Regions from separate parts of the Pokkaliibacter sp. MBI-7 genome, predicted to be linked through region 2. Evidence: predicted binding sites of a transcription regulator. Region 2 holds the regulator's gene; each other region holds the start of a gene.
What was found. Region 2 encodes PhoB, which activates phosphate uptake and scavenging genes when phosphate is short. Its sites were predicted from a motif close to TGTCATANNNNTGTCANA; they were not measured.

Region 1: the regulator PhoB is predicted to act here: its motif matches at 2,613-2,630, upstream of QCD60_RS21175 (NAD(P)H-quinone oxidoreductase).
Region 3: the regulator PhoB is predicted to act here: its motif matches at 2,671-2,688, upstream of phbB (acetoacetyl-CoA reductase).

The regions. Positions count from the first base shown of each region.
Region 1 covers NZ_JARVTG010000002.1:332,735-338,219, reverse strand. The annotation lists gene QCD60_RS21195 (MFS transporter) at 1-276, opposite strand, end outside; gene QCD60_RS21190 (TetR/AcrR family transcriptional regulator) at 669-1,292, shown strand; gene QCD60_RS21185 (DUF1993 domain-containing protein) at 1,345-1,851, shown strand; gene QCD60_RS21180 (hypothetical protein) at 1,929-2,555, opposite strand; gene QCD60_RS21175 (NAD(P)H-quinone oxidoreductase) at 2,857-3,885, shown strand; gene hisN (histidinol-phosphatase) at 3,978-4,760, opposite strand; gene ddlA (D-alanine--D-alanine ligase) at 4,784-5,485, opposite strand, start outside.
Region 2 covers NZ_JARVTG010000001.1:2,680,437-2,685,921, forward strand. The annotation lists gene QCD60_RS11970 (mannitol dehydrogenase family protein) at 1-977, shown strand, start outside; gene uxuA (mannonate dehydratase) at 1,006-2,187, shown strand; gene phoR (phosphate regulon sensor histidine kinase PhoR) at 2,344-3,645, opposite strand; gene phoB (phosphate regulon transcriptional regulator PhoB) at 3,648-4,340, opposite strand; gene argB (acetylglutamate kinase) at 4,889-5,485, shown strand, end outside.
Region 3 covers NZ_JARVTG010000001.1:286,589-292,073, forward strand. The annotation lists gene QCD60_RS01430 (DUF349 domain-containing protein) at 1-1,621, shown strand, start outside; gene phbB (acetoacetyl-CoA reductase) at 1,679-2,428, opposite strand; gene QCD60_RS01440 (MotA/TolQ/ExbB proton channel family protein) at 2,904-3,674, shown strand; gene QCD60_RS01445 (OmpA family protein) at 3,678-4,406, shown strand; gene QCD60_RS01450 (PilZ domain-containing protein) at 4,387-4,818, shown strand; gene QCD60_RS01455 (inorganic phosphate transporter) at 4,885-5,485, opposite strand, start outside.

The sequences.
Region 1 (5,485 bases), on a different contig from region 2:
GGCAAACAGCAGCATCAGGCAAATTAACATGATGCGCCGGGGCACCCGCGCGAACAGAATGGTAATCAGCGGTGCACCAACCACCACACCAAAGGCATAGGAGCTGATCATATGCCCCATCTTTGGTACGGATGTTCCCATGTCGTCGGCAATATCCGGCAAGATGCTCATGGCAGCAAACTCACCTGTACCGATGGCAAGGCCACCGATAGCCAGCGCCAGCTCGGCAAAGCCGACGCCGTAGGGCGTGGCAACCTGAGTCCTAGAATCGTTCATGTGATGTATCTTGAAACAGATGAGAAAAGTTGAAGCCAGTGGAAGAGGCTTCAAGATGAGTGAATCTGTGAGATTATGTTGCAACTACATCCAAAGGCCAATGGCCTCGGGAAGAATTATTCGGTAATCATGCCGTTTTGCCCCAGCCAGTCTGTTTCCATGAAGAAACAAACCGCATCGGGTTAGTAACTTTCATTTGCATAAGAAAGATTCAGCATTCATTTCTATCCTGTATCGTCATGATTTTTTGTCGAATTCAGGCAGTTAAAGGGAATACTGGCAGGTGGCGTCTTGAAACCGGAGCATGCTAACTCTTTTACATTTGCAACAGATCAATTCTTGTTCAATCTGGGGCTTGCAAGCCTCTCTGGGCCCTTTTAATATCGATCGCTATGAAAACACTAAGCACCTGTCCTCCCAAACCACGTGGCCGCCCCCGCGCTTTTGACCGGGACAAGGCACTTGATGCCGCTATGCGCCTGTTCTGGCAACAGGGCTATGAGGCGACATCTCTGAGTGACCTGACCTGCGCCATGGGAATCAATCCTCCCAGCTTGTACAGCGCCTTTGGTGACAAAGAGCAGCTGTTTCTGGCAGCAATCGAACACTATCTGAATGATGGCCCCGGCACTTCGCTGAGCTGTCTGCTCAGCTATGGCACTACAGCCAGGGAAGCTATCCAGAAAGTCCTTACCAATGCAGCCAATGAGCTGGCTAATCCTGATCATCCCCCTGGCTGTATGGTCGTGACATCTGCCACTAACTGTTCAGTAGGTTCTGCCAGAGTTCAGGAAGCTGTTGCGCGCTACCGGGCACGCAAGGAAGAGGAAATTATTGCTCGTATCGAGAAAGGCAAAGTGGACGGTGATTTACCCGCCGCTACCGATGCCGTTGCACTGGCACGATTTTACGGCACGGTTATGCAGGGCATGACCATGCAGGCGCGAGATGGCGCCACAGCAGATGTACTGTTGGATATTGCGATGGCGGCTATGCGGGCATGGCCGTCATCCTGAAAAAGTCACTCCACTGAAGAGTGATACCCCCATGCCCACAGGGAGACGCACCATGTCTGTGTCGATGTACGAAGCTTCAATTCCCGTGTTTGTTCGTGGTCTGAAAAACCTTTCAGCCATTCTTGAAAAAGCGGTCACCAACGCCGAGATCCGTCGCATCAAACCAGAGGTTCTGGTCAATGCCCGCCTCGCACCTGACATGCTTCCTCTATCTGCCCAGATTCAGATTCTCAGTGACTCGGCCAAGGGTTGTGCAGCCCGGCTGGCTGGCGTTGAAGTCCCCTCCTTCGCCGACGCCGAAGTGACCTTCGATGATCTGCAGGAGCGCATTGAAAAGACGCTGACTTTTATTCAGGGTATTGCGGCTGCAGATGTTGATGGCAGCGAAGATCATACCGTCGTTCTGAAAATTGGTGGTCGTGAACTGAGCTTCAGTGGCAAGAGCTATCTGCTGAACTTCGCCATGCCTAATTTCTACTTTCACCTGACCACTGCGTACGCAATTCTGCGACACAACGGTGTGGATATAGGTAAGCGGGATTATCTGGGCGATATCTGACAAAAGTGGCCAGCTAATTTCACCTCAGTTATAAACAGGAAACCCGGCATCGTGCCGGGTTTCCTGTTTATAACGGATTAATGTTTACTGAAATGAGCAAAGGGATTGGAAAGGAAGAAAATCAATAGCGACAGCATAAAGAATACCGGGATAAACATTTCCACGGTTTCTTCCAGATAGTTTCGCGTATAGCCAGACATTGTCAGATCAAATATCTGTACGGCACCATTCCCCGCATCCAGCATCGTACTCAATACCATGGCCAGAGCCGCCAGAAATGTGGCCACCGCCGCCGGACTGAACTCAAACAGGCCTTTAACGAAAGGCTTCGCGCAATATCGCGCCAATTGAAACAGACACGTACCGAGCGTCGCTCCATAGGCGACAATTAACAGCTGCCACCACAGTGCCAGCTTTTCAAAGCCGCCCCGGTAAAGGGGGGCAATCCAATACTGCAGATCCAGCTCTCGTAAGCCCAGCGACACCAGCAGAAAAATAAACACCAGAGGAAACCTGAGACGTCCGGCCAGTAACAAGGTCAGTAACGCACATACAAAATAGCCCGCTGCGGAAAGGTTCTCTACTGGCCCATCTTCACGAATGATGCTCATGGCCTGATCTGTCGGCAACACATCAAGCCAGATGGTCAGCAGGAACGGAAGCAGCAGGATCACACCAAAGAACAGCGCTGTATTTCTTGTCATGGTACTTCGACATCCAACAAGCCAGATGTTAATTACTCACCCATTCTGAACCAACCCCGTGACAACAGGATGACGTCTTCAGTGGGCCAGAAACAATACCACAGTGCCCGCGGCCACCCTGCTTCCATATGTTCCAGATTTTTCAGGCCTTGGTCAGGAATGACCATGTAACTTGATATATACGTCTACAGCCACCAACTGAAGGCTACCAAGTAGCTGTGTAGCGCCAGAGCAGCCATTGCAAACTACGGCGCGGGCAACAGTGGAAATAAACCTGCCGGTAAACCGGGGCCAAGTATCAATGACCGACAACCACAACAGTTCCAACCTGCCAGAACAGATGACGGCAATTGCCATCCGTGAATTCGGTGGCCCGGATGTTCTTGTACCAACACAACGTTCGCTGCCTTCTCCTGATGCAGGAGAAGTGCTGATCAAAGTAAAAGTAGCGGGTGTTAATCGGCCGGACGTCATGCAACGCAAAGGGGGTTATGCACCACCACCTGGTGCATCTGATCTTCCCGGGCTCGAAATCGCCGGTGAAGTCGTGGCACTGGGCACAGGGGTGAGCCGCTACCAGCTGGGCGATCAGGTCTGTGCACTGGTCGCAGGGGGTGGCTATGCCGAATATTGTACCGTTCACGAAAGCAACGCCTTGCCAGTCCCCCAGGGCTACTCACTGACAGAAGCGGCAGCTCTGCCAGAAACCTTCTTTACCGTCTGGACTAACGTCTTCCAGAGCGGAGAACTTAAGTCCGGCGAAACCTTGCTGGTACACGGCGGCTCTTCTGGCATCGGCACGACGGCCATCATGCTTGGCAAAGCTTTCGGCGCGCGGGTTATCGTCACGGTCGGGTCTGATGACAAAGCAGCCAGCTGCATCGCGCTGGGAGCCGACGCAGCCATCAACTACAAAACCCAGGACTTCGTCGAAGAAGTGAAACAGCTTACCGGTGGCGCAGGGGCCGATGTGATTCTGGATATGGTCGGCGGCGACTACGTCCCTCGCAACTATCAGGTCGCCGCCAAGTTTGGCCGCATTGTACAGATCGCCACCCAACACGGAGCCGTCGAAAGGCTTAACCTGTTGCCCCTCATGGTCAAGCGTCTGATTCACACCGGCTCCACCCTTCGCCCGCGCAGCGTGGCAGAAAAAGCGGAGATTGCGGTTGAGCTGGAAGAAAAGGTGTGGCCGTTATTAAACCGAGGGGAAATCAGACCGCAAATCTTCAAATGTTTTGCGTTGAATGACGCCAGCAAGGCCCATGCCCTGATGGAGAGCAGCAGTCATACCGGCAAGATCATGCTGCTAGTGGACAGTGAGCATTAAAGCTAGGGCTCGATAACGGCTCCAGCCAGCACCTCAGTAACACTCTCGAAGCGATGCCTGCCAGACGGTACTCACCTCTGGCAGGCATGATGTTACTTTTGCAGCAGTGCCAGTATTTCGGCATGCAGGCGTTTGTCACCGCAGGCCACGATAGCACCACCGTTTTGCGCATCACCACCACTCCACGTGGTCATCACACCACCCGCTCCCTCGACGATGGGCATCAGCGCCTGCACATCGTAAGGTTTGAGATCCGCCTCAACCACCGCATCAACATGACCCGCTGCCAGCATGCAATAGGCATAGCAGTCACCACCGAAACGCACCAGTCGGGCCTTCTCAGCAACACTATTGAACAGAGCCAATTGCGGTGCATCGAACATCTGCGGCGTAGTGCAGGTTATCTTTGCCTGTGCCAGTGAGGCACAGGGGCGAACCTTCAGCGGTTCACCGTTGAGCCAGGCTCCCTCGGGTGTACCGACAAAGCGCTCTCTGGTGTACGGCTGGTTCATCACCCCAATGCGCGGATACTGGCCATCATTCAGTGCGATCAGCGTACCCCACAGCGGTAAGCCAGTGATAAAGGCACGGGTGCCATCGATAGGATCCAGCACCCAGGTCAGCGGACTGCTACCCATATGGCGGTCCTCTTCCTCCCCAAGGATGCCATGCTCAGGATAATGCTGAGCCAGCAGATCACGCATGGCGCGCTCAGCAGCCTTGTCACCCAGCGTTACCGGATCAAACAAGGCACTGCCTTTATCCTCAACATCCATCTGTGTGCGGAAGTAAGGGGCAATGGCCATAGCGGCCGCCTCTGCCAGCTGCTCAGCAAAAGCGCGGTAAGTCTGAATGTCCTGTAGGGTCAACGTCATGGTGCAATATCCGCCTGCGGGGGTCAGTGTCCGGTAGTCTTTAATTGGCTCTTGAGCTGATGCTCTTCTATGGCCAGCTCAATAATGCGGCTGATCAGCTCGGTATAACTGATACCTGAGGCCTGCCACAGTTTGGGATACATACTGATGGAGGTGAAGCCCGGGATAGTGTTGATCTCATTAACGAACAGCTCACCTGTCGCGGTCAGGAACATATCTACCCGCGCCAGACCACGTGCTTCCAGCGCCTTGAAGGTCTGAATTGCCAGGATTCGGATACGCTCGAAAGTGGCATCATCCAGGACAGCCGGGATCACCAGCGTGGCGCCCTTCTCATCGATGTACTTACGCTCGTAGGAGTAAAAGCCGTCCTCGGTCACGATCTCACCGGCAATGGAGGCCATTGGCTGGTCATTCCCGAGCACAGCGCATTCGACTTCACGACCACTGATATTGGCCTCGATCAGCACCTTGGTGTCGTACTGGAACGCGTAATTCAGCGCCTCAGCCAGAGTCGACAGTTCTTTCACCTTGACCACGCCCACCGAAGACCCCATGTTGGCGGGCTTCACATAGACCGGAAAGCCAAACTCCTCAGCAACCTTCGTCAGCAGGGTATCGTTGACCTCATACCGACGCAGACACACATGACGAGCAACGGGTATCCCGGCGTCACGCAGTAATCGTTTGGCGACGTCCTTGTCCATGCCCACGGCAGAGCCAAG
Region 2 (5,485 bases):
ATACCGCTCCCGGTCTGCTGGTGGAGGCACTGCGTCGCCGTCGGGCCGCAGGCATTCCTCCCTTTACTGTTCTTTCCTGCGACAACATGCCGGACAACGGCAAGCGCTGTCAGATGGCCGTGGTGCAGCTGGCTGCCCAGCAGGATGCCGGGCTGGCGGACTGGATCGACACGGAGGTCGCCTTCCCCTGCTCCATGGTGGATCGCATTGTGCCTGCCATGACCGAGGCCTCTCTGGCGACCCTGCGCGACCTTGGCTGTAATGAGCCTGCGGCCATCATCTGTGAAGCCTTCAGTCAGTGGGTGGTGGAAGACCATTTCCCGCAGGGGCGGCCTGACTGGGAAGTTGATGGCGTGCAGATGGTGGCGGATGTGGCGCCGTTTGAGGCGATGAAGCTGCGTATGCTGAACGGCAGCCATTCACTGCTGGCTTATCTCGGGCCGCTGCTGGGCTATGTCACCGTCGCCGAAGCCGTGGCTGACCCGCAGGTGTGTGCACTGCTGCGCGGTTACATGCTGGAGGAAGCCAAACCGACGCTGTCTATGCCCGCTGACGTGGACATCGACGCCTATGCTGACCAGCTGCTGGCCCGCTTTGCCAACGACAGCCTTCACCATCAGTTACGCCAGATTGCCATGGACGGTTCACAGAAACTGCCACAACGCTGGCTGGCGGGGATGCAACAGCTGCATCACGATCAGTTGCCCTGCCGTCGTACTGAGCTGGGCATTGCCGCCTGGGTAATGACTGTCATGCAGGCCAGTAAGGGGCTGCTTACTCTGAATGACCCGATGCAGGCGACATTGCTGGCGGCGGCCAGTGAGGCCGATCCGTTGCTGGCATTGCTGTCAGTGGACGCTATCTTCCCTGCCCAGCTATTGCAGGACCAGGCCCTGTTGGTGCGGCTGCGTGAGGCGCTGACTGCGCTGAGCCAGCCCTCGACCGCCCGAACTTTTATTGCTCAGCTGCAAGGCTGATCTGAACCCGTATCTTAGGAGCCGTGTTATGGAACATACCTGGCGCTGGTTTGGACCAGCCGACGACATTTCCCTGATGGATATCCGTCAGGCCGGAGCGACGGGCATTGTGTCTGCCCTGCATGACATTGCCAACGGTGAGGTCTGGCCCGTTGCTGCGATTGCTGAGCGCAAGGCCGTGATTGAAGCTGCCGGACTGCGCTGGGCGGTGGTCGAGAGTATTCCGGTGCATGAAGACATCAAGCGTCGCACCGGTCGCTATGCCGAATACATCGCCAACTATCAGCAGAGCCTGCGTAATCTGGCTACCTGTGGCATCGACACGGTGTGCTACAACTTTATGCCGGTGCTGGACTGGACCCGCACTGATCTCGCTTATGAGCTGCCGGACGGCTCCCGTGCGCTGCGTTTTGATCAGATTGCCTTTGCCGCATTTGAACTGTTCATCCTGCAGCGCGAGGGAGCGAAGAGTGAATACTCGGCTGCCGAGCAGCAGGCAGCGGCTGACTATCTGGCCGCGCTGCCGGAGGCGGAGCGTGACAAGCTGGTGGCCACCATCATCGCCGGTCTGCCGGGGGCGGAAGAAAGCTATACCCTGGATGACTTCCGGCAGGCGCTGGCAGCCTACGATGCCATCGACAAAGATCAGCTGCGCGAGCACCTGCGTCTGTTCCTTGAAGCCATCGTGCCGGTGGCAGAAGAGGCGGGCATCCGTCTGGCTATTCACCCGGACGATCCGCCCCGGCCGATTCTGGGTCTGCCGCGCATTGTCTCCACGCGCGATGATGTGGCCTGGCTGGTAGAGAAAGTGCCTGCTAAGGCCAATGGCATTACCTTCTGTACCGGCTCTTACGGTGTCCGTGCCGATAACGACTTGTGTGCCATGGCCACCGAATTTGCTGATCGTATCTACTTTACCCACCTGCGCTCCACTGAGCGTGAAGAGACACCCGGCAGCTTCCACGAAGCGTCACATCTGGGTGGTGATGCCAATCTGGTTGACGTGGTGCGGGTGCTGGTGAATGAAGAGCGTCGTCGTGCCGAGGCCGGTGATCTGCCTGCCATTCCCATGCGTCCGGATCATGGCCATCAGATTCTGGATGACTTGCGTAAGCAGGGGCGCCCCGGTTATTCACTGCTGGGCCGGATGAAGGGGCTGGCGGAACTGCGCGGTGTGGAGCTGGCGATACGCCATTTCAAGGTGCTTTAAGTGTTGTTGTAAGGCGTCGCAAGGGGCCTGCCGTTATGCCGCTGACGATCATGCGGTAAGAGTTGCCAGTTGAGCCCGGAGGCCGTGAGGTCGCCGGGCTTTTTTATTCGGCTGAATACTTATGTGGCGTGCGTATTGGGTAACAGGAAGGTGCTGTCAGGCTTCCTGCTCAAGGCTGACCAGCAGACTGGCAGGGAATTTAGCTCGGAACAGACTGCCCTTGCCCAGCTGGCTTTCAATCTGCAGCGTGGCTTCGTGGCGTAGTAGCACATGCTTGACGATAGCGAGACCCAGACCGGTACCGCCGCTTTCTGAGGTGCGGCTGGGGTCGGCACGATAGAAGCGCTCGGTCAGACGAGGAATGTGGATAGGATCAATGCCGATACCATCGTCCTGCACTTCAAAAACGGCGCCCTCGCCCTGACGGCGCCAGCGAATCTGGATCTTGCCTTCATCAGGCGTGTACTTGACGGCGTTCATCACCAGGTTGGACAGCGCACTGTGCAGTTCCTGTTCGCGGCCATGCAGGCACAAACCCGGTTCTGCTTCCAGCGTGATGGTCTGGCCCTTATCGGTGCCGAGGGCTTCGGCATCATGCAGAATCTGGTGCAGCAGACGGTCCATATCCACCGGTTCGGCGGCATATTCAATCTGCGAGGTTTCCAGCCGTGACAGGGTCAGCAGGTCGGCAATCAGGTTCTCCATCCGTTTGGCCTGCTTGCCCATTTGCTGGATCGGCCGCACCCAGGGGCGTGGCAGCTGATCAAGGTGATCACCCAGGGTTTCCAGATAACCGCTGATCACCGTCAGCGGGGTACGCAGCTCATGGGAGGCGTTGGCGACGAAGTCCTGACGCATTTTTTCGAGGTTGTGCAGGCGGGTGACATCCTGCACCAGCATCAGCCTGTCGCCCTTGCCAAACAGGGTAATGCTGATTTGCAGATACTGGTCGCTGTTGGTGGGGGCAGGGACTTCCAGCGGCTCCTGATAACGGCAGCGGTCGAAGTAGCGCACGAAGTCAGGACGGCGCAGCAGGTGAGTGATCGGCTGTCCACGGTCCTGTGGATAGCGTAGCCCCAGCAGGCGGCTGGCGGCCTGATTCCACCATTCCAGTGCGCCGTCTTCATCGAGCAGCACGACGCCGTCTTTCAGCGCGGAGGTGGAATCCTGAATGCGGGCGATGATACCCCGCAGGCGGTCGTGTTCGTCCAGATTGCGTTTCTGCAGGCGGTACAGTTCATCAAAGATGTCGCCCCACAGTCCCTTGCCTTCTGGTACGTCATCCTTTTCGCTGGAGTTTTTCGCCAGCCAGCGTACCAGATGCTGAAAATGCCACAGTTGCCAGCCCAGCAGGCCAGCCAGTCCCAGGCTCAGCCCCAGCAGCGCATAGCCGCTGAGTGCGCCGACCAGTGTACATCCCAGTAACACCAGAGCCTGACGGCCCAGGAAACTGCGCATGATTACGCAACCTTATTGGAGAATCGATAGCCGGTGCCGCGTACGGTCTGAATCAGGTGTTCGTGTTGTCCGCCCAGCGCCTTGCGCAGACGGCGAATATGGACGTCGACGGTGCGCTCTTCGACATAGACATTACCGCCCCACACCTGATCCAGCAGTTGTCCGCGGGAGTAGGCGCGCTCGGGGTGGGTCATGAAGAAGTGTAGCAGTCGGTATTCGGTCGGCCCCATTTCCAGCTGCTTGCCGTGGGAGGTGACGCGATGGGACACCGGATCCAGCAGCAGACCTTCGATTTCCACCGGATCTTCCAGCCCCTGCGGCGCGGCGCGGCGCAGCACCGCCTTGAGACGGGCCACCAGCTCACGCGGTGAGAAGGGTTTGGTGATGTAGTCATCCGCGCCTGCTTCCAGACCCTGAATCTTGTTGTCCTCATCACCCTTGGCGGTGAGCATGATGATCGGCATTTCCGCGGTCATCTGGTCACGCTTGAGGCGACGGCAGAATTCGATGCCACTGGTACCGGGCAACATCCAGTCGAGCAGCATCAGATCGGGTTTGTCGTCGACGATAATGGCATGGGCGCGGGTGGTGTTTTCAGCTTCGAAACACTCGTAGCCGGCCATTTCCAGCGCAACGGCAATCATTTCCCTGATCGGCGCTTCATCGTCGACGATCAGGACCTTTTTGTCAGCCATGTGCATTACCTGTCATCTATTGCGTTCTTGTGACCGCATTATTACAACGACATGGTGTTACACAAATATGACAAAGGGAAGTTTAATAGCGCATACACGGGCTTTTCTCGGGGTTGTCCGTTATGAACGGCAGTGGTGTAACCGCAGCGTGTGGGAGCAGCGGGTAACCGCGTCCGGGTTGCATCTGTCGCACTTTATCCCCACAGCCACATAAAGGTGCAGTGACGTGGCCGATAACCATGCACTATCGATAATGGGATCCCTTCACCGCCGGTTGTGGATCGAGCCCTCGTCGGATGAACAGTGCGTCAGGTTCATCAGGATGTAGCGAGGTTTTGTCATCCTGAGCCTCGTTATCGGCTAACCGGGCCGGGCGCTCAGGCGTCGTTCTGGAGTGTGCCCCGATAACTGGCAGAACCTGAGGAAAATCAGGTCGCTGCATAGCAAGCTCGGGTCGCCTTCTTTAAACTAGCGTGGCCGGTTTGCCCGGTCACCGATCCGGCCCCAGGGTCACTGCTGTCATTTCGTCAAGACAAAGGATTTCCGTTATGCCCCTTTCCCGCGATGCCGCCCTTAATGTTGCCAAGGTCCTGAGCGAGGCCATGCCCTACATCCAGAACTATGTGGGCAAGACCATCGTGGTCAAGTACGGCGGCAACGCCATGATCGACGAAACCCTGAAGAACGCCTTCGCCCGTGACATCGTCATGCTCAAGCTGGTCGGTATCAACCCGGTGGTGGTGCACGGTGGCGGACCGCAGATCGGTGAGCTGCTGGAGAAACTGAAGATCGAATCCCACTTCATCAATGGCATGCGTGTGACCGATTCCGCCACCATGGATGTAGTGGAAATGGTACTAGGTGGACAGGTCAACAAAGACATCGTCAACCTGATCAACACCAACGGCGGACGTGCTATCGGCCTGACCGGAAAGGACGCCCGTCTGATCATGGCCAAGAAGATGAAGGTCACCCACAAGACGCCTGATATGGAGGCGCCGGAAATCATCGACATCGGCCATGTTGGCAGTGTTGAACGAATTAACCGCGAACTGCTTGATCTGCTGGTCGCCAGCGATATTATCCCCGTCATTGCTCCGATCGGGGTGGATGAGGAAGGTAACTCCTATAACATCAACGCCGAT
Region 3 (5,485 bases), 2.4 Mb from region 2:
CGCTCCGAATCTTCTGAGTGAGAGCTACACCCGTCTCGGTGTAGTTAAAAAGGCAGCACGTGAAGCAAAAGTGGCTGAACGTGAAAGTCGTCAGCCTATCGAAAACAAGCTGGATCAGATGGCCCGCCATCTGAAAGCGGGCCGTTCAAAAGCAGCCAGCCGGATTGCCAGCCAGCTCGAAGAACGCATGCAGGAAGCCCATTTGCTCTCTCTGCAACCGCGCTTTACCCAGTTACAGGAACAGTTGCACGAGCTTGTAGACTGGCAAGGTTTTGCAATTCGCCCGAAAAAGGAACAGCTGATTGCTGCCATGCAAGCATTGGCCACCTCTCCCCTTGCAGGTGCAGAGCAGTTGGCACGCATTCGCAAATACAACCAGGAGTGGCGTGGACTTGGCACCGACCCTACCAGTGCAGCGCAGGACCTGTGGCAAGCGTTCCGTGAAGCCAGCGATCAGGCGTTTGCTCACTGCCAATCCTATCTGGAAGAACAAGCTGCACTGCGTGCAGACAATCTCCAGAAGCGCCAACAACTAACCACGCAGCTGGAAGAGTTCATTCAGTCTGCTGCCTTCCCATCAGCGGAAGGAAATTTCCTTGAGCAGTTGCGCCATACCGCTCGTCAGCAGTGGCAAGCCTATAGCCCGGTCGAACGTCAGGAGAGTGAGACACTGCAAGCCCGCTTTGACGTCTACATGGAGCAGCTCAGCGATGCCATCGTAAGCTATCGCAAGCAGCAGGAAGATGCCAAAGAAGCCATCGTCAACGAAGCAGTAGAACTGCTGAGCTGGACTGACATCATCGCAGCCACTCGACGGGCCAAAACACTGCAGCAGGACTGGAAAGTGCTTGGCCAGGGGCGTCGCCGCCAGGATCAAGTCTTGTGGCAACGCTTCCGTGAGTGCTGTGACAAGCTATTTCAACGCCGCGATTCCGTGCTCCAGGCGCAAAAGGTAGAACGGCTGGAACGATTTGAAGCCGCCAATCAGGAAGCTGAACGCTTTGATCAGGTGCTCAGTGAAGTGATCAATCAAAGCCGGATTAACGAAGAACAGATCAAAACCCTTATCCAACAGTTTCAGTCTCTGCCAGGTGTACTGCAGGAGCCTCGTCAGGAGTATGTAGACGAACAGTTGGAAATGCTTGAGCAGCGCTTGCTGGAGCAACAGCATCAACCTTTGATGACACTGCTTCAACAAACCAGATCTGCAGCAGCGGTATTGGCTGAAGCTGAACAAGCGATACTGTCAGACAAGGCTGCAACTGACATCGAGCCTAGTGATACATCGGAGCCATTGGCGACTCGCCTGGCAGCCATCCGCCAAGGTAAGAGCGCCATACTTCAACGTGTTAATGAAGTCTCAGAAGCTCAGCGTATGCTGTGTATCCGTATGGAGCTGCTGGCTGGCCTGGACTCACCTGAGCAAGACCAGTCGCTACGCATGCAATATCAACTGGGAAAACTGCAGGCATCAATGGCACAGGCTGACAAAGGCACCATCCCCTTGTTCGTGCAAATGCATGAGCTGGAGCTGGAATGGTACGAAAATGGCCCGGTAATCAATGCGGTACTTCAAAATCGCTTCCATAGCGCACTAGAAAAAGCAAAGGCGCGATACTGATCGCGCCTTTGCTCCTGCAAGCTAATCTGATCGGGGAGAGCAGCTCCCCGAGACAGATCAGAACATGTGCTGACCACCATTGATGGCTAAGTTTGAACCGGTAATGTAGCCAGAGAAGTCATCGCACAGAAATGACACTACGTGACCAATTTCTTCAGGTGTCCCCAGACGACCAACGGGGATGCCTGACTTGATTTTGTCCAGCACCTCGGGTGCAATTTTTTCCACCATAGGGGTTAACACATATCCTGGCGATACCGTGTTAACGGTCACACCTTTGCTAGCCACCTCCTGCGCCAATGCCTTTGTGAAGCCGTGAATACCGGCTTTAGCCGCAGAGTAGTTGGTTTGTCCGAACTGCCCTTTCTGAGCATTGACAGAAGAGATGTTGATGATACGCCCCCAGCCCTTATCGATCATTGGATTGATAACCAGGCGAGTCATATGGAACATGGAGTCCAGATTCGCGGTGAGAACCTCATTCCACTGCTCCCAGGACATCTTCTTGAACTGACCATCGCGAGTGATACCAGCGTTGTTTATCAATACAGAGACTGTATCTCCGTACGTTTCCTCTATCTCCTTGATACAACGCTCACAGGACTCATACTTTGTCACATCGCCATAGGCTATTCCCATCTCCAGGCCTTTCTGTAGCATCTCCTCCTGCCACGCCTTTGCCTTGTCGTGATTGCCGCCACTGTTATAACCCGCAACAACCTGAAAGCCCTGCTCTGCCAGACTCTGGCAGATTGCAGAACCGATTCCCCCTGTTCCCCCAGTTACAAGTGCAATACGCTTAGTCATGCCTTGCTTCTCCTTGCGCGTTGTGTGTATTGAAAATTATAGGTTTTCTTCCACATGGCTCACTGACCTCTTCCTTAAGAGCACGCCTACGGAGGAAATTCAGGATCTTCCCGATCATGAACCTGACAGTGCGAGTGCCTTTCCTCAGTCAGACGGCTTCCTTATCTGAACTTATATGTTGTTTTGATGTTACTTCGCTCTTTCTGGCGCTCGAAGTCAACCCATGCATTGAATGCGCCAACTGTTACAGTTCGATGATTCGCAACATAGCCGACATACAAAACTGCATTACCTGCCAAATTAACAACCTAAGGTGCCAGAAAAAGCAATCCTGAAACCCGCCAAGCATACGCCGCAAGGAACTCAGTCGCACTACAAATACTGACATCCCCAGAAAGATATACGGAAGAGTTGTTTTTTCGTTTCCATTGTCTAACCTAGAGGCCTTCTCCCCTGTTTTAGAGCGAAGTGTTATATGGATTTTGCCTCCATCCTCGGCATCCTATCCGGATTGGCTTTAATTGTTTCAGCCATCTATCTGGGAGGCGACTTTCATATCTTCATCAATGTTCCCGGCTTGATGATTGTTGTCGGGGGAACGATTGCAGCGACCCTTCTCACCTTTCAGTTTAAAGACGTGCTCGCCGCCTTCAAAAGTGCCTTTATAGTCTTCGCTCAAGATCGAACCAAACCTCAGCAAATGATTCACACCATGTTGGAGCTGAGCAAAGTGAGCCACCGCAATGGGTTACTTGCGCTGGCTAATGTTGAAACAACATCCAAATTTCTCAAACGAGCCTGCAACCTGCTCGCTGATGCAGCTAGTGAAGACTTTATCCGACAGACGCTGCAGACTGAGATCGACTCTCTCATAGCCAGACACTTTACGGTACAAGATATATTTAAGAAGATGGCATCCTATGCCCCTGCTTTTGGCATGCTCGGCACCCTGATTGGCCTAGTGCAAATGCTGTCACAGCTGGATGATCCCGATACCATTGGCCCTGCGATGGCAGTTGCTCTGCTGACAACCTTCTACGGATCATTAATGAGCACCATGTTCTTTCTTCCTATCGCTGGGAAGTTGCGTGCCCGCACACTTTTGGAGGTCCAGAATCTGGAAATCATTCGAGAGGGCGCAATCAGCATTTTATCCAATGACAACTATCTGAACGTTTATGAGAGACTGTCCTCCTATATCCCGGAAGCGCAAAGACAACCCGTGAATTTGGGTAAAGGTGGATAATTCATGAGTAAGCGTGACTTGCTTGAAGAACCAGAAGAAATGGGCTGGCTTGCAACCTATGCTGACCTCATGAGTTTACTGCTAGTTTTTTTTATACTGTTATTTTCCATTTCAACTATCAAGATAGAAAAATTCAAAGAGATCTTCACGTCGGTCCGCTTTAGCCTGAATACGATGGGGACAACCAACGCCATTATTGAACTCCCCCATGAAGCGCCAACAGAACGCAAACCTATTCAGAAGGAAGACGTTGTAGTTCCCGAGACAAAAACCCAGTCTGAGCTAACGGTAATGGCCCAGGAACTGGAGCAAATGATCGATACACCTATGCTTTCAAAGGAAGTGCAGATTATTCAGAAAGATGACCGTCTCTACATTCGTGTAAATGGGCAGGCACTATTTGACCCAGCCTCTACGGATCTTTCATATGAAGCCGAACCCATCTTGCAAGCACTGACAAAGCTGTTCAAAGGCCACCCAGAGTTTGAAGTGAATATTCAGGGCCATACAGATAATCAGCCAATTTATACTGAGCAATACCCATCTAACTGGGAATTGTCAGCGGTACGCGCAACGACTGTACTACGCTACTTTTTACTGGAGGGCTTGCCAGGGAATCGTTTCAGTGCAACTGGTTATGCTGACTCCAAACCGATCACCAGTAATACAACTGCTGATGGCAGGGCACAAAATCGACGTGTGGAGTTTGTACTTGAAAGAATCAAGTCCTAAGTTCTTATTCCCTGACAACGAAGCTCGGAGAGCTCACTATCGGGTGGACCTCCGTCATAGCGACAGACTACTCATTAAACTAATGCTCAATGGCAACGATACCGATTTGCTCAATATTAGTGTCTCGGGCTGTGCATTCTCTCAGCCAGAGCAGGAATATGTCATCGGGCAAACCTATAAGGGTCTATTACTGCTAAACCACCAACCAGATATTGGTGAAAAACGTCAGCAACTACCCGTAGAGTTACGGGTCATTATGAAGACAAATAAGCAATGGCACGCAGAGTTTTTGACCCTCTCCCTGCGAAGAACAAACAAGCTATGCGAAGTGATTAACGTATTGCAAAGAGCACATATCAGACAGGATAAGTTGAAGCTCCCTCGTTCTCAGAATCAAAACCCTGCTATCTAATCCTCACCATAAAAAAGGGATGGCCAGTTGCCATCCCTTTGAGTAGCTTAGTGTGTTTTCATATAGTTAATGAAGATGACTGTACTGAAAGCCCACAATCGCAAAGTATATGAAGGCAGCCAATAATGCCGACGCCGGCACGGTAATTACCCAGGCTGCGGCAATCCTGTAGATCGCAGAGCGCTTGACCAGCTCTTTCTTGGTGGCCTTTTTCAGGCCCTTCATTTCCTTTTTATTCAGTAACGAATGACCTGATCGCGCTTTAAGCTCTCGCAGCATCTGCTTTTTCTCGGCGACATCTGCATGCTCGAAATGGCTCAGGAATGCCTCAACCTCAACCTGATCTGCTTCCTGATGGTGCACGTGAATCTGCTGAATTTTCCGCTCGTAAGATAATTTAAGATACTCACGAAGAAAACCAACACCAAATACTGCACCAACGGCAATGTGCGTTGAACTGACAGGCATACCAAGTTGGCTTGCTACAATTACAGTCAGAGCTGCAGACATAGCAATACAAAATGCTCTGGTCTTATCCAGCTCAGTTATTTCACTTCCGACCGTACGAATCAACTTCGGCCCATACAGTGCCAGTCCAACAGCAATACCCAGCCCACCAACAGCCATTATCCACAACGGGATACTTGCTTTAGAGGCAACACCACCA